4 regions of the Thalassolituus sp. UBA6592 genome follow, and region 4 is predicted to be linked to each of the others. Evidence: predicted binding sites of a transcription regulator. Region 4 holds the regulator's gene; each other region holds the start of a gene.
What was found. The regulator FliA, encoded in region 4, starts transcription of late flagellar genes. The targets are predictions, from matches to a motif close to CTAAAGTTNNNNNNNNNNCNGCCGATA.
Positions count from the first base shown of each region.

Region 1: B2Z72_RS11905 (flagellar protein MotY) is a predicted target of FliA. The motif match lies at 2,509-2,535, and genes of this name have one in related genera.
Region 2: B2Z72_RS01745 (DUF5610 domain-containing protein) is a predicted target of FliA. The motif match lies at 3,098-3,124, and genes of this name have one in related genera.
Region 3: B2Z72_RS14960 (flagellin) is a predicted target of FliA. The motif match lies at 1,442-1,468, and genes of this name have one in related genera.

Region 1 covers NZ_DJIO01000127.1:10,119-15,998, reverse strand. The annotation lists gene B2Z72_RS11915 (thrombospondin type 3 repeat-containing protein) at 1-202, opposite strand, end outside; FMN riboswitch at 479-639, shown strand; gene ribB (3,4-dihydroxy-2-butanone-4-phosphate synthase) at 771-1,466, shown strand; gene B2Z72_RS11905 (flagellar protein MotY) at 1,493-2,395, opposite strand; gene pyrC (dihydroorotase) at 2,614-3,651, shown strand; gene rnt (ribonuclease T) at 3,684-4,313, shown strand; gene B2Z72_RS11890 (YacL family protein) at 4,591-4,962, shown strand; gene katG (catalase/peroxidase HPI) at 5,305-5,880, shown strand, end outside.
Region 2 covers NZ_DJIO01000022.1:1,722-7,601, reverse strand. The annotation lists gene B2Z72_RS01765 (STAS/SEC14 domain-containing protein) at 1-181, shown strand, start outside; gene B2Z72_RS01760 (MaoC family dehydratase) at 220-1,185, opposite strand; gene B2Z72_RS01755 (AraC family transcriptional regulator) at 1,366-2,403, shown strand; gene B2Z72_RS01750 (hypothetical protein) at 2,557-2,844, shown strand; gene B2Z72_RS01745 (DUF5610 domain-containing protein) at 3,159-4,223, shown strand; gene B2Z72_RS01740 (glutaredoxin family protein) at 4,343-4,600, shown strand; gene B2Z72_RS01735 (hypothetical protein) at 4,641-5,354, shown strand; gene B2Z72_RS01730 (ComEA family DNA-binding protein) at 5,454-5,720, opposite strand.
Region 3 covers NZ_DJIO01000148.1:15,584-21,463, forward strand. The annotation lists gene B2Z72_RS14955 (motility associated factor glycosyltransferase family protein) at 1-1,347, opposite strand, end outside; gene B2Z72_RS14960 (flagellin) at 1,555-3,795, shown strand; gene B2Z72_RS14965 (flagellar protein FlaG) at 3,862-4,239, shown strand; gene fliD (flagellar filament capping protein FliD) at 4,331-5,880, shown strand, end outside.
Region 4 covers NZ_DJIO01000066.1:6,095-11,974, forward strand. The annotation lists gene flhF (flagellar biosynthesis protein FlhF) at 1-621, shown strand, start outside; gene B2Z72_RS06165 (MinD/ParA family protein) at 628-1,446, shown strand; gene B2Z72_RS06170 (RNA polymerase sigma factor FliA) at 1,476-2,207, shown strand; gene cheY (chemotaxis response regulator CheY) at 2,364-2,750, shown strand; gene B2Z72_RS06180 (protein phosphatase CheZ) at 2,766-3,551, shown strand; gene B2Z72_RS06185 (chemotaxis protein CheA) at 3,564-5,880, shown strand, end outside.

The DNA.
Region 1 (5,880 bases), on a different contig from region 4:
CACCGGCACCTGATACGCTGGTTAACGAAGGCTCATCAGGTACCTGAGGCTCATCCGGGGTTACTGGCTCGTCTGGTGTTGGCGGGTCGTTGGGCTGCGGCGTGTCACCGGAAGAAGATGAACCGCCACCTCCACAGGCAGTCAGCAGAAAACTGGTTACTGCCACAGCCAACGCAGTGCGGGGCTTAATATTAAAGGTCATAGCATTTCCTTACGTTCTGATCAGACATCTCGTGTCCAATTCCATGATCAACCCAGGTTATTACATCGCCATACTACCTCAGAATTAAGACAGTATTAGTCAAATTACGCCCCGTTTGGCAGCTTTGTAAGCACACTGGAATGAATACTACCTACACCATGTTGCCAATCAGACTTCTGCCTTCATTGTCATGTGCACCAGGCTGTTCCAGCTGGCCATCTTGATTGATTTATCACGCTCTTTTTAAACTGGCGGCACGGTCTGTTAATCACAGCCGTTTATTCTCAGGGCGGGGCGAAATTCCCCACCGGTGGTAGGTGCAGGCGTGAGAACGCAGCACAAGCCCACGAGCGCCTGCTGTGTTGATCATGGCGGGGTCAGCAGATCTGGTCAGATGCCAGAGCCGACGGTTACAGTCCGGATGAAAGAGGATAAGCGACATGCAAAACACCTGTCGCCGGTCAGCGTTGCTGCCGGTTACAGCTGCGCGTCTGTTGTTTGCCGGTACAGTTCTTGTGCTGGCCCTCCTGCTATCAGCCCTGATTCATGTTTTCTCTGGAGTATGACCATGAATCAGACCAACTCTCTGGCCGCTTTATCACCTGAACCTGCGCTGACCTCAGTCAGTGATCATTCACTGCTTAAACAGTCCCCAGTCGAACGTGTCGAACAGGCATTAACAACGCTCCGCAATGGCGGCGGCGTGTTGCTGCTGGATGATGAAGACCGCGAAAACGAAGGTGACCTGATCTTTTCCACCGATCACCTGACCCCGGCGCAAATGGCGCTGATGATCCGCGAAGGCAGCGGCATTGTCTGCCTGTGCCTGCCGGACGAAACCGCCGATCACCTGCAGTTGCCGCCGATGGTGGTGAACAATGAAAGCGCTAATCAGACGGCTTTTACCGTATCCATCGAAGCTAAGCATGGCGTTACCACCGGCGTCTCCGCGGCCGACCGGGTCACGACCATTAAAACCGCGGTCGCTGAAGGTTCAAAGGCCTCCGATCTGGCCAGACCTGGCCATGTGTTTCCGCTGCGTGCCCGCAGCCGTGGGGTGATGGAACGCCGTGGCCATACCGAAGGCACCGTGGATCTGATGAGACTGGCGGGCCTGTCGAAATCAGGCGTTCTGTGTGAAGTGACCAACGTTGATGGCTCCATGGCCAAAACGCCGGAAATCATTGCCTTTGGTGAGCGGCACGATATGCCGGTACTGACCATCGAAGACATCGTCTATTACCGTCAGATCAAGGATCTCTGAACCAGCAGACATTCCGGCCCACACGTTTAACGCGCTGAGGGCCGGAACATCAGCTCCGGTGGAATTTCCATATCCGCCCGCTGTTCCAGACGAATGGTGACACGACGGTTCTGCGCGCGCCCGGCCGCGGTGGCATTGCTGGCGATGGGGTAACGGTCGCCGTGAAAACGGGTCGTAATCATCTCCGGATTAATCCCCTGTTTAATGAAATAGCGTTCCACATCTTCCACCCGGGCCTTGGAGGTCTGACGGTTATCGTAGCGGCGACCGACGTTGTCGGAATGCCCGTCGAGGTAGACAGCAAACACCCTGGGATCGTTTTTTATGTAGAACACAATGCGATCCAGCACTGCCATATCGCGCTTATCAATCATTTCCTCACCACTGCCGAACAGTACTTTGGAACGCGCAATCTGACCGAAATTCATCGGCAACAGCTGCTTTACGCACTCCATATACTGGCGGTAGTAGTCCATAAATCCGGATGCTGACAGGTGCACCTGAACATAGCGGTTGGGATCATAATAGGTACGGTGGCTGATGGCTGGCCACTTCCCTTCCAGTAATGCATGCATAAACTGATTGGTGCGTTCTTCGTCCAGCGACAGGTTTGGTGTTTCATCGCGGATACGCGCTGTTCCCAGTTTTTCGGTTTTGCCTGACGGCTGCCATGGTGGCGGCAGAATCGACACCCGCGCCTGACTGTAATCCATCAGATTGCGGTCTGTTTCAAGGCGGAAGGTTACGTCCTCTCCGGCCTGGTGATAAAACACGCCGCGACCGTAATCCGGTATTTCCTGGCCGAAGCTGCAATCAAATACTGAACCACTTATTGTCCAGCGTGTGTCCCCGACACTGCTGCCGTATTCCAGCGGGCCATCCGCCAGCGTCAGCGGAGAAATCAGGGTCAGAAGTAAAAATCGCCACATATTCATAATCTTGAATGGGTCATCGCTCTGGATAGCTCATAGTCCCGGAACAGAATGCCCGGCCTGCTGCTTTTGGCTGCCAGCAGTGGTGAACTGACAGCCCGTTGCCTCTGTATCGGCCAGCGGCCGGGAAAATTAAGGGCGCTGGCATGCCTATTCCGGCGCAGATTCCGGTACAATGCGCGCAACTTATTCAGAATAGCCAAAGGTTGAGCAATATGACTGATCGTCTGACCATAACCCGCCCTGATGACTGGCACCTGCACGTACGCGATGGTGCCGTCCTGCAGCACACGGTGCCTGCAACAGCCCGGGTCATGAAACGGGCGATCATTATGCCGAACCTGCAGCCGCCGGTGATGAACGCGGAACAGGCACTGGAATACCGTGACCGTATTTTATCCCGCGTACCTCAGGGCCTTAATTTTGACCCCCTGATGGTGCTGTATCTCACCGATAACACCACTGCCGACATGATCCGCGAAGCCAAAGAAACTGGCCGTGTGTTCGCGGTAAAACTGTATCCGGCCGGCGCCACCACCAACTCAGCATCCGGTGTTACTGACCTCGGCAAGCTGGATGACGTCGCTGCCGCGCTGGCGGAAAACGATATGCCACTGCTGGTACACGGTGAGGTTACCCACAATCACGTCGATATCTTTGATCGTGAAAAAGCCTTCCTCGATACCATTCTGGCGCCACTGGTCAGCCGTCATCCGCAGCTTAAAGTCGTGGTTGAACACATCACCACCAAAGATGCCGCTGAGTTTGTTATGAGCCAGGGCGAGAATATCGGCGCGACAATTACGCCTCAGCACCTGGCGTATAACCGCAACCACATGCTGGTCGGTGGCATCAAACCGCACCTCTACTGTCTGCCGGTACTGAAGCGCAATATTCACCAACAGGCATTACAGGATGCTGTCGCCAGCGGGAATCATAAGTTCTTCCTGGGTACCGACAGTGCACCACACGCCAAAGGGGCAAAAGAAAACGCCTGTGGCTGTGCCGGTTGTTTCTCCGCCTACGCCGCCATCGAACTGTACGCCGAAATTTTTGAAGATCTCAGCGCACTCGATAAACTCGAAGCTTTCGCCAGCTTCAATGGCCCGGACTTCTATGGCCTGGCGCGTAACAGCGATGAAATCACCCTGGTGAAAGAAGGCTGGCAGGCGCCATCCGAAATGCCGTTTGGCAAAGACATTATCGTGCCATTACGGGCCGGTGAAACTCTGCGCTGGAAACTGGAGTATTAAGCGTGAGCGAAGAGAAACAGGAAAAATCATTGATGGCCCAACGCTTCCGCGGCTTTTTACCCGTGGTTGTTGACGTTGAAACCGGTGGCTTTAATGCCGACACCGATGCCCTGCTGGAAATTGCCATGGTCACCCTGCGTATGGATGACGACGGTTACCTGCATCCACACGAAACCATGAGTGCCAATGTGCATCCGTTCGATGGTGCCAATCTGGAAAAGGAAGCGCTGGATTTTACCGGCATTGATCCGTTTGACCCGGAACGTGATGCCGAATTTGAAATCGACGTACTGACCGAAATGTTCCAGACCGTACGCCGTGAAATCAAATCCAACGACTGTAACCGTGCGGTTCTGGTCGGTCACAACGCACATTTTGACCACGGTTTTTTACGCGCTGCGGTTGATCGTAACGATATAAAACGCGATCCTTTCCATCCGTTTTCATCGTTCGATACTGCCTCGATTTCAGCCATTGCCCTGGGCCATACGGTTCTGGCCAAAAGCTGCAAAATCGCCGGCATCGACTTCGACAACAGTGCCGCCCACAGTGCCGAGTACGACACCTACAAAACCGCTGAGCTGTTCTGTTTTATCGTCAACCGCTACAAAGATCTCGGCGGCTGGCCGCTGAATCTTGCACCGGCAGAAGACGACGACTGAGTGTTTTCAAGCGAACGCTGTAAAAGCCGCTGATGCGGCTTTTTTTTGTTTTCTGGCCAACTGCACCACTTAACTACACTCCTTACCGGTGCCGCAATTCCGCGTGCAACAGTCTGTTGTGTGACTTATCAATACAAACCGGTATTTTGTATAAAACCACAGTTACCGCTGTGGGCTTTTCAGGTGTCGTTTTTAGGATAGAATGCACAACCCGTTCGCTATATGGCGGCCTGGGGGTTCCATCAACGTCAGCGCAGGATTTTTACAGCAGATCACTATGGATTACCGCTTTTACTTTAATGAACGCCACCTGCCCTGTGCAGAACTCTCCATGGACCACGAAGCATTTGGTCTGTGGCTCACCGACGATCTGAGTGATCACAGCGAACAGCTGGATGAACTGCTGGATGCCATAGAAAAACTCGAAGAAGGCCGTATTACAGAATATCAGTGGAAAGGACACAACTTTGTTCTTTACCTGACCCGTGACGACGCCGACGTTACCGCTCAGGAACTGCTGCAGGAACATTCGCGCGAAGAGCTGGATGACGAAGATATGGATTTTTACGACGCAGAATCCCGTGCCTCCTGTGGACTGGACGATCTGCGCGATCTGCTGATCGAATGGCGCGACTTTCTCGAAGGCTGATCACAGTTTCGATGGACAGCTGCAATTCAAAAACGGGCTCTGGCCCGTTTTTTTGTGTCTGCTGCCTGGCCAATCTTTTATCCGCAACACATGGCTAGTGCCCTACCTTTCGCCTGATACCACCACCTAGTTCCCTCTACCTCCCCTGCCTTACCCGCAGCCTGATAGCTATTAAGAATTAACTAAATACCAACCTATAGTATTTTCCTAACAACAGTATTGACACAACCAATTCGGCAAGACGCAACCTTTCCCCTAACCTGAACTCACAACATAAACAAACCGCTGCCGGATACGGACGCGGACCAAGCCTGCGATGAACACGCGACGAAGGAGAAGGTTATGAGTAACAGCTCAGGAAAATGCCCGGTTATGCACGGTGGCAACACCACCACAGGTAACGACACCATGGCCTGGTGGCCAAACGCCCTGAACCTCGACATCCTCCACCAGCACGACAGCAAAACCAATCCGCTGGACGAAGACTTCAACTACGCCGAAGCCTTTAAATCACTGGATCTTGAAGCGGTTAAGAGTGACCTCAAAGCCCTGATGACCGACAGCCAGTCGTGGTGGCCTGCTGACTGGGGGCACTATGGTGGCCTGATGATCCGCATGGCCTGGCACAGTGCCGGCTCCTACCGTACGGCTGATGGCCGCGGTGGCTCCAACACCGGTAACCAGCGCTTTGCGCCACTGAACAGCTGGCCGGATAACGGCAACCTGGACAAAGCCCGTCGCCTGTTATGGCCGATCAAAAAGAAATACGGCAATAAACTGTCATGGGCAGATCTGATGATTCTCGCCGGCAACATGGCGTACGAATCCATGGGCTTCAAAACCTTCGGTTTCGCCGGTGGCCGTAAAGATATCTGGCACCCGGAAAAGGACACCTACTGGGGCTCAGAGAAGGAATGG
Region 2 (5,880 bases), on a different contig from region 4:
GGTATTGGATGCCATCAGTGCTATTGCCGTGGTGGGAGACTCTTTTATGCTGCGTCATCTGACTTCCATGTTTTTAAGTTACCACCAGCCGGTGTACCCGGTGCAGCTGTTCAGTAGTCAGGAAGAGGCCGAACAATGGCTTCTGTCTGCCGACGCTGTTGGCCAGGACACTCAGTACTGACGCTGCGTTCTTCTGCTATGTTCTTCTGTTGTGTTCTTTTACAGAAACAACAGCTCCCCGCTTACGTGGGTCCTGGTTGCCTCAGTATTATTCAATTCAAAGCGGAAACCCTGTTGTGGCGAGGCTGAATCCTGTGCCGCAGGTGCCTCGTGGCGACGATAATTCAGTACTGTCGTTGCCGGCAGGAAAACCGGGCTGAAAAACTGAGCAGAAACCGTCAGTGGACGGTCCGGCTGATCCGCACAGAGATGCGCTGTGATACGGGCTTTGCTCCACATTCCATGGACGATATGGCGGCGGAAGCCAAACAGACGCGCACTGAGGGCCGACAGATGTATCGGGTTGGCATCACCGGATACCCAGGCGTAACGGCAACCCAGTGATGATGGCAGCTGCCACACTTCGCGGTAGTCATAGAGGTCGCTGACGGGATCCCGGATAACTGCGGTGCTTTCTGTGGATTTTGCTTCGGGTTTTACTTCGGATTTTGCTTCCGGTTTTGCTGTCGGGGGCTGTGTCTTGTTCTGGCGACAGAAATTTGTGCTCAGCGACTGCCAGACAGGTTCTCCGCCACTGGTAATGTCCGTATGGACATCGAACTCAATGCCTTTCGCAGTTTTGCGCTGTTCGCCCAGAAAGCAGCGGATATCGAGCGTTTCTTTGGCGGAAATTGGCCGCACAGCGGTAATACGGTTGCGGATGTGTACCAGCCCCAGCAATGGCAGCGGAAAGTCTTTGTGCAGCAGCAGTTCCATATGCAGTGGGAACGCCAGAATATGAGGGTAGGTAACGGGCAGGAATGGGCTGTTGTCGGCAAATCCGCACAGCGCAGCATATTGCTTAACTTTTGCAGATCTGCAGCCATTGATTCGTAACTGAGCTTCCAGCGCAGGAAAGGGCTGCGTACCAGGTCTGCTGCGCGCCAGCAAAGCGCGCAGGTACTGGCTGGTGATGGCAGGCTGGTCTGAAAATCGCAGAATCTGCAGATCGCTGGAATGGCTCATTATTGTGAATCCCTGTCGTTAACTTCTGCTGGCGGGTTTATGGCTGTCATCTTTGCCTGTTACGGATGCGCTGCCTTTGGCTGCTGGCTGTTGCAATTGTGGCGCTGCGGTCAATTGCATTTGCACTGCGGGCGCTATCTGGCAGAATTTGCGATCTCACCTCAGGAATAACAATAATTTATGTCTGGTGGAATGTCAGAACTCCGGGATTCCGGAGTCATGCTGCAGATGGCCTATCAGGCCATGGTCCGGATGGGCCTCGACGCTGATGCTGTGCTGAAACGTCTGGGGGTCTCGCCGCAGATACTGGCCGATCGTCACATGCGTACCCCTCACGGCGCCCAGGCTCTGTTCTGGCAGGTGCTGGAGGAGGTCAGTGGGGATGCGGACATCGGCCTGCATCTGGGCGAACATATGCCTGTGTATACCGGGCAGGTACTGCAGTATCTTTATCTTTCCAGTGCTACGTTTGGCGATGGGCTGAACCGGGTGCTTAACTATCAGCGGCTGCTGTCGGATGCCACGCAGGCAACCATTGAGCAGGACGACGACTGCGCCTGCATCATTGTTGATTCCAGTGACGGGCTGACTGGCCAGTTGCGGCATCTGAACGAATGCCTGATGCTGGCGCTGATCACTTTCTTCCGTTACGTCACAGACGATGCTTTCCGCCCGGCTGCCATCTGGTTCAAACATCCTGCACCTGAACCGGCACAGACGGGAAGTACTGAGCACGAGCGTGTGTTTGCTTGTCCGGTGCAGTTTTCGCAGCCGGAAAACCGTCTGTTTTTTTCCCGCGATCTGCTCGATCTGCCGTCATCTCATGCCGAACCTGAATTGCTGCGACTGCATGAAAAGCTGGCCAGTGAACACGTTGCCAAACTCGAACGGCAGGATGTTGTCAGCCGGGTCTACCGGGTGTTTGGTGAAATACTGGAGAGTGGCGAAGTCAGCCTGGAGTGTGTTGCAGACCGTCTGGACATTAAAGCCAGAACGCTGCGCTCTCGACTGGCAGAAGCGGGCACCAGTTTTAACAGTCTGCTGGCCGACTACCGCTGTACTCTGGCCAAACGTCTGCTGGCGGCAACGGACGAAACCATCGATGAAATTGTCTACCTCACCGGTTTCTCTGAACCCAGTACTTTTTACCGGGCATTCAAACGCTGGACGGGACAAACACCGGTGGAATACCGCAATCAGCGCCGTACCAGCGATTGATTGGTGTTGGGAGCGGGATGACAGGGCAGAATTTGTCCGAATTGATTCTTATCGATCACTAAAGTGTTTATTTTTTGATCTTTTCAGCGTATTCCGTATGGGTCATGGTAGTTGGGTGAACCATATTCAGGACGATGAACCGGGAGAAATCGCATGGGACAGAATCAAAAGCTTGCTTTGATACAACCGCTGGTGACTCATTGGCTGCAACAACAGGATTATGGTAACTGGCGCCGGGATCTGGCCGATGCCGGCATCATGGATCTGGAAGAAGCCATGGCCCTGTCGCAGGAAGCCCTGACGGTTGCCTGGCGTACCATGAAGACGCTGGAATTGCTCAATGCCGATGCTGACCACATCATGCGCTCCATTGATGAGCACAAGCTGTGCTGGCAGGTGGACCTGGACTACGATTATCGTCACGGCGTGATCTGTTACTGACGCTTTCTGCCTGTCAGTAGGTGATGGCAGCGGGTTCAGGTAGCCTGTGTTGCTGGTCTGTGTGCCATTAGCGTGACACAGTCTGTGCGCCCGCTGAGAGTAAGGCTCGCGGGCCTGAAGATACTGCGTCGTTCTCCGTTCTTTGCTGAATGGCACTGGCTGAGAGGAACTGGCTGAGAGGAACTGGCTGAGTGGTTTTGAGAGAGTGGTACTGAGAGAGTGGTACTGAGAGAGATAGCGCAGTGATTTTTTCCTTCAGTTTTCGTTTCAGCCGCCGATAACAGTCATCAGCCCCGCAACGACGGAGACCCGCTATGTCTGTCAATCTTCATCCTTCACAGTTTTTCCCATCCGCAAACCGTCAAAGCCCGTCTGTGCGACCGGAAGTGAACAACCCTGGCACGCAGCAGGGGCGTGAGGCGAATGGCAACGATAAAACCAAATCTGTAGCCAGCTCTGGCCCGGTGACCCTTGGGCCGCGACAGTCCGCAGAAGAGACCGCCGCTAATATTCTTAATCACGTACAGCGCGGTCTGCAGCAGCTGAAAGCCGGGGGCGCCGACGCAGAACGTTTGCAGCAGCGTCTGGATGCTGCCCGTGAGGGGATTGAAAAAGGCTACAAAGATGCCACCGCCATGCTGAAAGATATGGGCATGCTGGATGACGATATGAAAGCCGGTATTGCCGACAGTCGCAGTCTGGTTGACGAGGGGCTCAGTAAGCTGGAGAACAGTCTGACAGCGTCGCCGGCGCAGGCGGTTGCCGGGCGCGAATCCGCGTCACTCAGCAATACTCTGACGCTGCAGGTGATTACCCGCGACGGCGACCGGGTAAACGTCAGTTTCTCTCAATCTGCTGCCGCAGCATCTTCCTGGAATGACAGAGTCTCAGCTACCGCGTTTGCTGCAGATTCTGAGTGGCAGATGGATGTGCAGGGCTCTCTGGATGAGGGGGAACAGAAAGCGCTGGCCGGACTGATGAAAGATGTTCAGTCGCTGAGCGAGCAGTTTTTTAATGGCGATATCGGTCAGGCACTGAAAAGCGCGGGCGAGCTGGGCTTTGCCGGTGATGAACTGGCAGCCATGAGTCTGCAGCTGACGCAGACCAGCGTCACTGCTTCGAGCCGCTATTATCAGCCGCAGAAACCAACGTTACCAACCCCGGAACTGGAAAGTCTCAAGGCGCCACTGGCGTCTTATGTCGATCAATATACGTCGGCGCTGGAAAAGCTTGGTATTTTTCAGCAGCCGCAATCCATGGTCAGCGAGCTGGTCCATCAGCTGGCCGGCGAAGATGAGCGTATGGCAGCCTGGGATGAGTTTCATCAGGGGCTGAATACATTGCTGGATAAATCCATGGCGTCTGTCTCCGGTCAGTAGTGTCATCGCTGGCACAGCAAAAATATCATCGTGGCGTTGCGGGGATTATTGCCGCAGCGCTTGTCGGTAACTGACATCACGTTATACTTTGCCCACACGCATAAAGCTCAGGACGTATTATGGCTCTTGTTCTGCTGGGTACCGAAGGCTGCCACCTGTGTGAACAGGCACAGGCGCTTCTTCTGAATCTCAACGGAAAAATTCCCTGTAACCTTTATCTCGAAGATATCGCGGAATCAGAAGACATGGTTGCGCGTTATGGTGAGCGTATACCTGTCTTAAAATACGAAGCAGAAGAAGGTGACATGGCTGGGCCGGAAATTGACTGGCCATTTTCTGAGCAGGATGTTCTTCGTTTTATCCAAAAAATCGCGTAAATACACGTCAGGATACTGATCAGACCTTAAGGAAATTCTCATGAAAAAAGCGACTCCTCTGCTGCTGGCAGCGATGCTGGGTCTTCACGGTTGCGCCAGCAGCCCGCTGTCTCCGACCGGTGAAGCGGTTTATTACGCGCTGCAGACCGATACCACACTGAGAGCCTGGGCAGATGCCTGTTCTGACGTCAGTGCCCGTGCTGGTCAGGCGGCTTTTACCGCAGAGAAGAACTGGTGGAAACGTAACGGAGCTATGGTGGAGGGGGCGGATTTCGGTCTTGCTTACGACATTATCAACGTCACCGATACCCGTGTGGAAACCGGAGCACGTGTTGCCATGGCATTGACCTGGCAGGTGGTGGAAACCGCAGAAGCCGAAGTGAATGATATGTTGGCCAGCGCCAGCAACAAAGAAGATCTGTGTCTGCGCGTGCTGGATCAATACAACGAAGGTCAGCGTGATCTGCGCGGCGATGATAAGGTCTATCAGTCTCTGGTGGATTTGCAGCGTCGCAGTCAGCAGCAGGGCGAAGATCTGGAAATCAAACGGGCAGCGGTTTCAGTCGAAGCCGGTAAAGAATACGGGCGCTCGTTTTACGTGGTTGAGAAAATGGCTAAGCGCAACGGTTGTTCAGGTGCCGAAGTGCATCTGCTGAAAAATGCCTGGCCTCACGAAGTGTATGATGCCAGCTGTCCGGATGGCAGTTATCTGCTGATGCGCTGTGAGTGGGGTAATTGCCTTATCGCGGATTGATATTCGCGGAGCTGTAACAAAAAGAGCCGCTATAGCGGCTCTTTTTATTTGAGAGCATGCTCTCTGTTTTCTGCATTTTCTTTCTCTGTCCCTTTTGATTTATTCCAGTGCCAGCAGATCGCGGTTTTTATCCAGAATTGCAGTACCAATTCCTTTTACCGATTTCAGATCGTCGAGGGATTTAAAATTACCGTTTTCGTTACGGTACTGAATGATGGCTTCTGCTTTTGCTTTACCTATGCCGTTTAAGGCCGCCAGCTGTTCTGCCGTCGCCGTGTTGAGGTTAATCTGACCTGGCTCTGCAGCAAATGTCAGAGTGCTCAGGGCAAGACCGGCAGCAAGAATAATCGCTTTAATTCCTTTCATTTTTTATGTTCTCCATTCCGTTAAAGGAGTAAACAAAATAACAATGAAACGATCGAACTATAATCCGTAACAAGTACGAATTATAAAAAAACAGACTCATTCCAGAGTATTAAAAATATAAGGATTTCAATGGGTTATGGTCTATCAGGCCAAATAAATG
Region 3 (5,880 bases), on a different contig from region 4:
TTCTTCGCTGTAAAACGCTGATGCCGAGTGGGTCTGGCCTGGGTCAGCAAAGCCAAAGTCCAGGCCAACCAGAAATACATCCGGCAGATTCAGGTCCAGGGCGATGGCCAGTGCGGCGTTACCGGCACTGGGCGTTGCATCGGCAATGGTGTCATCGCTGGCCAGCAGTTTGCCGTAGCTGGATTCGCTCTTCAGATAAATCAGACCATCATTGAAGTGGTTGAAAACCAAAGGACTGATCTGTGCGGCACCAATGATGTTAATCTTCTTCGATTTGTCCTGGGGAATAATAGAAACAGCCTGATAGGTAATATAGTCAGACTCCAGAATCACCATAGCATCAGGATAAATATCATTTTTCGCCAGCGAGTGGCCGGCACTTTCGGCACAGAGGATGGTGATTTTGTCTCTGTGCTGTTTGATCAGATCAATGTATTTGTCCAGCGACGGGCCGTTACCACAGACGAGTGTGATTTTAGGTGTGTCATGCAGATCCGGCCTTGGCATCACGCGGATACCTTTCGACAGGTTGTGCAGTACATGGTTGAGCTGGTTCACTTCGTCGTCGTAGTAGCCCCAGACGTTCAGATAAGGCTCAATTTCACGGTTCAGCCGGCGAGCGACTTTGGTGTAGAAGGGGTCTGCGCGATGAACATAGAAAACTGTCTGGATAGGCATGAATGGCACGTTAAGGCAGATGTGATTCCATACCCCGCCAAAGGCGTTATGCACGCGTTTTTCTTCATCCAGTTCCGCTGTATCGCCAACTGACAGCACAAATGAGCGGTCATCCGCCTGCAGGTAAGGCGTGATCAGGGCTTCCCAGTCAGTGACATACAGGCTGGCCATGAAATAGTCGGGGTTGTGTTCCACGACAACCACATGCCGCACATCACGGATGTTCAGAAATTCTGTGATGTGCTGGCCAATACCTGAGCCGAGAAACACCACTTGCGGCAGGCTGTGACGGAATCCGTACGGGCGGGCATTACCCTTGTGAGCACCAACCGACTCCAGATATTCAGCCAGCAGACCATGGGAATAGCGGAAGTGGTGTAGCTCGTTGGCATAGGTATGGCGCAACGGGTGGTTCATCTTGCCAGGAGCAAAAGCGTCAGAAAACTGTTGCGCTTCATTGCTGTTAAAGGCCTGTGTCTGTGCCGGATAGATCAGCTCGCCGTTTTGCAGCAGGTTCACTTCCAGCGATTCAGAATCGAGATTGAGCTGCAGTTCAGTCAGTCTGCGGTTAGTACAGAAGCTGTGAATAGAAGGGAAGTAGCGTTCAAAGAACTTCATATTCTTCTGTTTACGGTCCTGCAGGCTCTGGGCGAGCTGGTTAGCATCCATTATCTGTTCCCGATTGTTTTCTGTCGTTTCAAAGGGAAAAAGCAATGCCTGTGCCAGTGGATGACAGCACATTTCGATTCATACGAAAAAATTTCTAAAGGTTTTACGCAAGGGGCCGTTAAAGACCATGACAGAGTTATTTGACGGTGCCAGAACCACTAAACGCAGGGTGATGGCTGTCTGACATGTAGGTACAGGAGAAAAACCATGCCTCAAATTATTAACACCAACATCGCATCTCTGAATGCTCAGCGAAATCTGGATAAATCCCAGAGCGCTAACCAGACTGCCCTGCAGCGTCTCTCCTCCGGCCTGCGTATCAACAGCGCCAAAGACGATGCTGCGGGTCTGGCAATTTCAACCCGTTTTACTTCTCAGATTAAAGGTCTGAACGTTGCTGTACGTAACGCCGGTGACGGTATTGCGCTGGCGCAGACTGCTGAAGGTGCACTGGGTTCTATGAACGACAACCTGCAGCGTATCCGTGAACTGGCGGTACAGTCTGCTAACGCCACCAACTCCGACGTTGACCGTGAAGCACTGCAGGCTGAGGTTGATCAGCTGGTTGCTGAGATCTCACGTACAGCTGACGAGACTGACTTCAACGGCCGTAAACTGCTGGATGGTTCTTTCTCTGCGACCTTCCAGATTGGTGCGAACGCTGGTCAGACTGTGGATGTATCCATTGCTGAACTGACTGCTGACAAGCTGGGTGCTTCGGATGCAGCGGGTGTATCCGCCCGTGGTACAGACTTCGGTATTTCTAACGGTGACCTGGTGATCAACGGTCAGGCGATCGGTCCTTCTGTGTCCGGTGATGACTCTAAATCGACTATCGCTTCTTCTGCCTCCGGCATCGCGATTGCGGCAGCGATTAACCGTTCTTCTGACGAGACCGGTGTAACAGCTTTTGCTGACGCCACTGCAGTGAATGGTTCTTCCATGTCTGCAACCGGTGCGAGCACTGCAGCTACCATCGAAATCAACAACGTATCGATTACACTGCAGGCGACTGCTAACAGTAATGACGTTGAAATGGCGGCCACCCGTCAGTCTGTTATTGCAGCGATTAACGCTGTGTCTGATCAGACCGGTGTTGTTGCTTCCGATGGTGGTAATGAAAACGGCGTTATTCTGACTGCGGAAGATGGCCGTAACATCGTACTGGAAGGTACTGGTGGTAACCTGACAACTGCATTTGGTCTGGCAACAGCCACTACCACTGCAGGTGCTTCTTCTTCCAGCCTCAGCGGTACTACCGCGGGTGTTTACGAAGGTGGTTACACACTGATCGCCGACGGTGATACCAAGTCCATCGACATTGATGGTGGTTATGGTACCGGTACCGGTGACCTGGAGAACTCAGGTCTGACCCGTGGCAGCTATGATCCTTCTGTTGCGGTTTACACCAACGAAGCTCAGACCTCCAGTGCTGCAGGTACAGGTACTACTGCTGCCACCCTGGCAATTGCTGAAGGTGACCTGGTGATCAACGGTACTACCATTTCGGCTTCCAGCTCTGTGGATGATACCGCGTCCGATACCACGTCGAACTCTTCTGATGGTTCTGCATCCGGTATTGCGATCGCAGCGGCGATCAACCGCAGCACCGAACAGACTGGTGTGACTGCAACCGTGAATGAAACCGTGCTGGTAGGTACTACCGGTGCCGCTCCGACCACGGCAGCCACTCAGGGTACTACCCTGGCAATCGCGATCAACAACGTTGATATCGGTACTGTTGTGTCTCAGGGCGATATCGATAAGGACCGTCAGTCCACTATCGATGCGATCAACGCCAAATCCGGTCAGACCGGTGTTACCGCCGAAGACAACGGTGAGGGTATCACCCTGCGTGCAGCCGATGGCCGTAACATTTCTGTTGCGATCGGTGGTACTGCCGCCGCTATCGAAACCGGTGGTGCATTCGGTCTGGATGCTGACGTAGAGGGTATTGGTCAGGCTTCTGTGGCGACTACTCTGTCTGCTTTCGCAACCTCTGCGGAAACTGTTTACAGTAGTGTTCGTCTGGAATCTGCTTCTACCATCACAATCGAAGCTGGTTCTTCCGGTAAGAGTGGTCTGGATGATTCCGGCTTCACTCTGGGCGAATTCGGCGGTGGTGAAGATGGTCAGTTCCTGGTGGATATTGATATCTCTACTTTCGAAGGTGCGACAGCAGCTCTGACTGCAGTGGATAACGCCATTGCTCAGGTTGCATCGCAACGGGCTGACCTCGGTGCGATTCAGAACCGTATGGAATCTACAGTGAGTAACCTGCAGATTACTTCTGAAAACCTGAATTCTGCGAACTCACGTATTCAGGATGCTGACTTCGCCGCAGAAACTGCTGAGCTGTCACGTACTCAGGTACTGCAGCAGGCTGGTATCTCGGTACTGGCTCAGGCCAACGCGTCTGGTCAGCAGGTTCTGTCCCTCCTGGGATAACAGCGGGCTGATGGGGGAAGCTAGCCTTCCCCCGGCTGCTTAACTGAGGAACCAGAGAGGTGATTTATGAGTGAGCTGAAACTGAACGTTATCGATAAACCAGCTGTATCACCTTCAGTTGCGAAAGAAGTATCCGGCTCTGCCAACGATATTTCCGTCGCTGATGCTAAGAGCGGTAAGCAATTGCCGTCCCAGGCGGATAAGCTTAACCCTCTGACCCAGGATGAGGTCAAAGAAGCTGTATCCCGCATCAATGAATATGTGCAGCAAACAAAACGCACACTGGATTTTCAACTGGATGAAGACAGTGGCAAAACGGTAATCAGGGTATACGATAAATCATCGTCAGAACTGATCCGCCAGATACCGAGTGAACTGGCTCTGGAACTGGCGCAAAAATTGAATGATGAGGAACCAACTTTATTGTTCAGTGCACAGGTTTGATGACTATTTAACCAGACCCTTAAATTAACCCTGTACTGGCCGATAAGCTGGTACAGGGTTTTTTCGTTTCTGGTCTCACAGGAGTACCACTATGCCATCCGTTGAATCATTAGGACTTGGGTCCGGTGTACTGACGTCTGATCTGGTCGAGCAGCTGATTACAGCTGAACGCGAAGTATCAGATATTCGTCTGGACAGCCGCCAGGAACTGACCGAGGCGAAAATCACCGCCTATGGGGAAATTCAGTCGCTGATGGCGGATATTCAGTCGAGCGCCAATAAATTGTCGAGTCCGAGTCTGGTGGGCGCGACCCAGGCAACCTCCTCCGACGAAAGCATCCTCACAGCCACCACCACCAGTGTGGCAGAACCCGGTTCTTATTCTGTCGAAGTGGTCAACACGGCCAAAGCTCACGCGTTGGCCAGTCAGACGTATTCCAGTTTTGATGAGGTTGTGGGAACCGGAAAACTGGTATTTTCCTTTGGCGCTGTCAGCTATGACGGCAGCGGCGATATCAGCGGCCAGGATATTAACGGTGATCGGATCACCAAAAGCATTACGATCGATGACTCCAACCGTTCGCTCAGCGGCATCCGCGATGCTATCAACAATGCCGATATGGGGGTAACTGCGACCATTGTTAACGATGGTTCGGGGTATCGTCTGCTGATGACCTCTTCTGAAACCGGCGTTGAAAATGCCATGAGAATTGAAGCTCAGGATGAGTCAGGCAATCTGCTGACGTCCGGACTGGCAACGCTTGCGTTTAACGAAAATCAGCTGGCTTCGTCTGCCATGACACAAACTGCAGGCGCGCAGGATGCGTCCCTTATGGTCAATGGGCTGACCATTACCCGCAGCAGCAATGTCGTGGAAGAGGTTATTCCCGGTGTTGCGCTGAATCTGAACGGGGCCGATGTCGGCAAGACAGTCAATATTACGGTAAGTGCTGATACGGAAGAGCTGACAGAAACCCTGCAGGGGTTTGTTGATACTTACAATCAGCTGAAAACCTTCGTCGACGATCTGTCTTCCTACAACACCGAAACTCAGCAGGCGGGTCTGTTACTTGGGGATTCGACCATTCGCTCGATGATGACCCAGCTACGCGCGCTGATCAGTGAGCCTGTGGTCGGCCTGGGAGGTAAGTATCGTTCGTTGACAGAATTAGGTGTTAATACCGATCGCAACAATGATTATCAGCTGACCTTTGACACGTCGATTTTTAACCGTGCACTGACAGAAGACCGTACTTCTATTATCGGACTGTTGGCCAAATCCGGCGTGACCACTGACAGTCAGATTACTTATGTAAACGATTCCATTAATACCAGACCGGGTACGTATGACGTTGAGATTACTCAGCTGGCGACGCAGGCCCGTTATGATGGGCAGTCACTGGCATTACTCGATTTTTCATCGCCGGTGGTCATTGATGAAAGCAGTAACAATTTTAATATCAATGTTAATGGTACTAACTCTGAAATCACCCTGACTCAGGGCAGCTACACATCCGGTGATGCGCTGGCGAAAGAAATTGCATTACAGATAAACAGCAGTAACGCGGTATCTGCCGCCGGGCACAGTGTGTCGGTGGCCTACGACAATGCTGCCCGCAATTTTTCGGTTACCTCAAATCA
Region 4 (5,880 bases):
ACAACCATTGGCAAGCTTGCGGCACAGTTTGTTATTCGCCATGGCAAAGAGTCGGTGGCGTTTGTCACCCTCGACAGCTATCGCGTTGCTGCGCATGATCAGCTGAAAACGTTTTCACGCCTGCTGGGTGTCGATCTGCACATAGTACCGCCGGGCCAGTCGGTAAATAAAATACTGGCCAAACTGCAGGATAAAAAGTTGGTTCTGGTGGATACCGCGGGTCTTGCCAGTCAGGACCCACATTTCACTGTGCAATTGTCTATGCTTAAAGAAGCAGGACCGCGCCTGAAAAAATTATTGGTGCTGCCACTGACCAGTCAGGGGCGCTGCCTGCAGGAAAATTTCGAACATTATAAAGCCATTGGTTTAACCGGTTGTGTTTACACAAAACTGGATGAGTGTTTCAGCCTTGGGCCGGCGCTCAGTATTTCAGCGTTAACACATTTACCGGTAGCGCTGGTAACCGATGGTCCGCACATTCCTGACGATGTGCATTATCCGGATGCAGATAAACTGGTGAAACTTGCCGAACAGATGGCGCGCATGGCGAGAACCCGCTGGCAGGCCGCTGAAGCGATGAGTCTCGCCAATCAGCAATCCGGCATTCAACATGGAGCATGAGAATTTATGGCTAGGCGTCCTGTTCAGGTAATTGCAGTTACCGGTGGCAAAGGCGGGGTTGGTAAAAGTAACGTTTCCGTAAATCTGGCGATTGCGCTGGCTGAAATGGGACGTCGTGTTGTGGTGCTTGATGCCGACCTCGGGCTGGCCAATATCGATATCCTGTTGGGTATCAGTGCCAATAAAACCATTGAAAATGTGCTCAGGGGTGAATGCGATCTGCGCGAAGTGATGGTGAAAGGACCAGGCGGTATCCGTATTGTTCCGGCATCATCCGGCACGCAGAAATTATCCCAGCTGAATTCCATGGAGCACGCCGGGCTGATTCAGGCGTTCAGTGATCTTGGTGATGACATTGATGTATTGATTGTGGATACCGCTGCCGGTATTTCCGATACGGTACTCAGCTTTGTGCGTGCATCCCAGGAAGTGATTATGGTGGTCACCGACGAGCCTACCTCTATCACTGACGCTTATGCCCAGATTAAATTGCTGAACCGCGACTATGGCATGTTCCGTTTCCGCATCGTGGCAAATATGGTGCGTACACCGCAGGAAGGAACAGCTCTGTTTGCTAAACTGACAAAAGTAACGGACCGTTTTCTGGAAGTGGCGCTGCAGTATGTTGGCGCGATTCCGCAGGACGATGCCGTTAAGCGCGCTGTGCAGCGTCAGAAAGCGGTAATTGAAGCCTATCCGCGGGCGAAAGCGTCGACTGCTTTCCGTGCGCTGGCTAAAAAAGTGGATGCCTGGCCGCTGCCTTCTTCGCCGCGCGGACATCTGGAATTTTTCGTGGACCGTCTGGTGCAGGAAGTCGGTGCATGAGTCTGGGTAACCAATAAACCGGGTCACCAATGCTTGCAGGAAGTTCATTAGTGTATTCAGACGTACAGAACCAGGATTTTGATCAGCTTGTCCGCCAACACGCCACACTGGTGAAGCGCATTGCTCACCATATGCTGGGGCGGTTGCCTGATAGTGTGCAGCTGGATGATCTGATACAGGCCGGTATGATTGGTCTGCTGGAAGCGTCACGTAAGTACGATGGCGGTAAAGGCGCCAGTTTTGAAACCTATGCCGGTATCCGTATCCGCGGTGCCATGCTGGATGAAATCCGTCGTGGCGACTGGGCTCCGCGATCCGTGCATCGTAATTTCCGCCGTATCAGTGATGCCATCAAACAGATTGAAAGTGAAAAAGGCCGTGATGCCGAAGATGCGGAAGTCGCCGGGTTTCTCGGCATTTCCCAGGACGAGTATCACAGTATTCTGAAAGACAGCGCCGGCTGTCGCCTGTTCAGTTTTGAAGAGGTACTGGAAAAAAGTGATTCCGGCTTCGATATCTTTGAAGACGATTCGCCAGATCCGCTTGATGGCATTGAGCGCGACTCATTCCAGACACAACTGGCAGAAGCCATTAAAACGCTGCCAGAACGCGAACAGCTGGTGCTGGCGCTCTACTATGACGAAGAGCTCAACCTCAAAGAAATTGGCGCTGTACTGGGCGTCAGTGAGTCCCGCGTCAGTCAACTTCACAGTCAGGCGGCCCACCGTCTGCGTGCCCGCCTTGGTGGCTGGATCTCCTGATCCGGCCCGGTTGATTATTTTATAAACAGGCCCGTATGAGGCCTGCTGCACAAAACATCATCCTTCATTACCAGTTTCTGGATAAAGCGATAACTGCGTCTACAATAAATCTTAGGAACGGCTTGGAATATACAGAGTCGATTACTGGAGGTCGTTTTGGACAAAAACATGAAAATTCTCGTTGTTGATGACTTTTCAACCATGAGACGAATCGTAAAGAACCTGCTGCGTGACCTGGGCTTCACTAATACCCAGGAGGCCGATGACGGTCTGACAGCATTGCCAATGTTACAGAATGGGGATTTCGACTTCCTGGTAACAGACTGGAACATGCCGGGTATGACCGGGCTTGATCTGCTCAAAAAAGTTCGTGCGGACGACAGGCTTAAAACCCTGCCGGTGCTGATGGTTACGGCCGAAGCCAAGCGTGATCAGATTGTTGCTGCAGCTCAGGCCGGCGTGAACGGCTACGTGGTGAAACCTTTTACCGCGGCAGTGCTGAAAGAAAAGATCGACAAGATCTTTGAACGCGTCGAAGGATAACAGGAAGGCGACCTGATGGCCGGAATCAACAAAGACCGTGAGTCCGATATCGTCAGCGTAGGCGCAGAAATCCGTGATCTTGCCCAAAGCATGCTCAGGGAAGTCGAGCGCGGGGAATACGGTAAAGCCGTCGCCCTTGTTAACGACCTGAATCAGGTCCGGGACCGTACGCTGTATCAAGAAATTGGTCATCTGACCCGTGCTTTGCACGAGTCGATAAAAAATCTGAACGTCGACACCGTCGGTGCAGCTTCAGAAATCGACAGTACGACCGATAAACTGGAATACGTGCTGGAAATGACTGATAAGTCGGCCAACCGCACCATGGATCTCGCTGACGCTGGCATGCCGCTGGCCAGCGATATTCATGATCGGGCGTTGCACTTGTCATCGCAATGGCAACGGTTCCTGAATAAAGAGCTGAAGCCGGATGAATTCCGTGCCCTCAGCAAAGATATCAACCTGTTTCTGGCTGACAGTGCAGAGCAGTCAGAGACTTTGAAAGGGCAGTTATCCGATATTGTTCTGGCCCAGGATTTTCAGGATCTTACCGGTCAGGTCATTCATAAGGTAGCGGCTCTGGTACGCGACGTTGAAGGTCGCCTGGTGCAGTTGGTGGCCATGGCCGGCAAGGTCGATTCGCTCACAGGAATTACTCATGCTTACCCTGAGGTTGAGCCTGAGAAGCCAGATGATGGCGCAAACATAGCTGCGGAAGGACCGCAGATTGATAAATCCAGTAATGACGTAGTTGCCAGCCAGGATGATGTTGATGACTTACTGTCCAGTCTTGGTTTTTAAAGGAGCTAACGGATGAGTTTCGATGCTGATGAAGAGATTCTGCAGGACTTTCTGGTCGAGGCCGGAGAAATCCTTGAGCTGCTCTCTGAACAACTGGTCGATCTTGAACAGCGTCCCGATGATAACGATCTGCTGAACGCCATTTTCCGTGGATTCCATACGGTAAAAGGTGGCGCAGGCTTCCTGCAACTGAATCCGCTGGTGAACTGCTGCCACGCGGCAGAGAACGTGTTCGATACACTGCGCAACGGTAACCGCCGGGTAACGTCCGATCTGATGGACGTGGTGTTACAGGCGTTAGACAGTGTTAACGAAATGTTTGAAAGCGTACGCTCAGGCGCGTCACCTGATGATGCAGACCCTGAGTTAATCGAGCGCCTGCATCAGCTTGCCCTGCCGGAATCAGAAGATGAAGCGGTGGCAGCTGAAGTGGCCGCTGAAGAGCCGGCTGAAGAAGAAGCGGTTGCAGAAGAGCCCTTGGCAGAGGATAGCGCCTCCGATGATCTGTTCGATGTTCCTGCCGGATCTTCTGCAGCAGACAACAGCGACATCACCGATGATGAGTTCGAGCAACTGCTGGATGCACTGGATGACGGTCAGCCTGCAGCGCCTCCGGCTGCGGAAGCGCCGGCAGCTGCGCCGCCCGCGGCAATGGATGACGACGATCTGTTTGATATGGGCGGTGACAGCACTGCTGCATCGGATGATGAAATAACCGAAGATGAATTCGAGGCCCTGCTGGACCAGATTCATGGCAAAGGCAAGCACGCTGCTGCTGACAGTAAGCCGTCAGAACCGGAAAAACCTGCCGCCGCTGACACCGAAGCAGCGGTCGCCGGTGCGGCTTCCGGCGATGATCTGATTACTGATTCAGAATTTGAAGAATTGCTCGACCGGTTACACGGTAAGGGCAAGCATTCAGCCAGTGCTGCAGAGCCAGAAACAGCAGACGTGAAGGCGCCAGCCGCCGAAGCGCCGAAAGCCACAGAAAAGCCTGCGGCAACGGCCACGACGGATACTCCGAAAGCCGAACCAGCGAAACCCGCAGCGGCGGCTAAACCAGCGGCGGCAGCGGCAAAACCTGCTGCCCGACCTGCAGCTGCTGAAAAGCCAGCGGCACCGGCAGCAGCCAAGGCTGCGGCAGAAAAAGAAACGCATCAGGCTGAAGCCACCGTGCGTGTCGATACCAAACGACTCGATGACATCATGAACATGGTGGGTGAATTAGTACTGGTGCGTAACCGTCTGGTGCGACTGGGTTTACAGAGCACTGACGAATCCATGGCGAAAGCAGTTGCCAACCTGGATGTTGTTACCGGTGATCTGCAGTCGTCGGTGATGAAAACCCGGATGCAGCCGATTAAGAAAGTATTCGGCCGCTTCCCGCGGGTGGTACGTGACCTTGCCCGTCAGCTGAAGAAAGAAATTAACCTTGAGCTGCGCGGTGAAGAAACCGACCTGGATAAAAACCTGGTTGAGGCTCTGGCCGATCCGCTGGTTCACTTAGTGCGAAACTCGGTTGACCACGGTGTGGAAATGCCTGATGACAGGGAGAAAAAAGGCAAGCCACGGGTTGGTACCGTGATTTTGTCAGCAGAACAGGAAGGCGATCATATCCTGCTGAAAATTCAGGATGATGGCGCCGGTATGGACCCGGATAAATTACGCGCAAAAGCCGTTGAAAAAGGGCTGATGGATCAGGATGCCGCAGATCGTCTGACCGATACCGAATGTTTTAACCTGATTTTTGCACCGGGCTTTTCCACCAAAGAACAGATTTCCGATGTGTCTGGCCGTGGCGTGGGGATGGACGTTGTAAAAACGAAAATCACCCAGCTGAACGGTACGGTGAGTATCGATTCGAAACTCAGCGTCGGCACGAACATCAGCATTAAAGTACCACTGACGCTGGCGATTATGCCGACGCTGATGGTGATGCTGAAAGACCAGGCATTTGCTTTCCCTCTGGTAAGCGTGAATGAAATTTTCCACCTGGATCTGACCAAGACCAACATCGTTGATGGTCAGGAAGTGGTGGTGGTACGGGAAAAACCAATCCCGCTGTTTCATATGAAGCGCTGGCTGGTAGCGGGCGAACAGAACGCCCAGGCAGACGAAACTGCTCATGTTGTAGTGGTTTCCGTCGGTACCAAACGGGTTGGCTTTGTCGTTGATCAGCTGGTTGGACAGGAAGAAGTTGTGATCAAGCCGCTGGGGAAAATGTTGCACGGCACTGCCGGTATGGCGGGTGCAACCATTACCGGTGACGGGCGTATTGCGCTGATTCTGGATATCCCGAGTATGCTTGGCCGCTATGCAGCCAAACAAT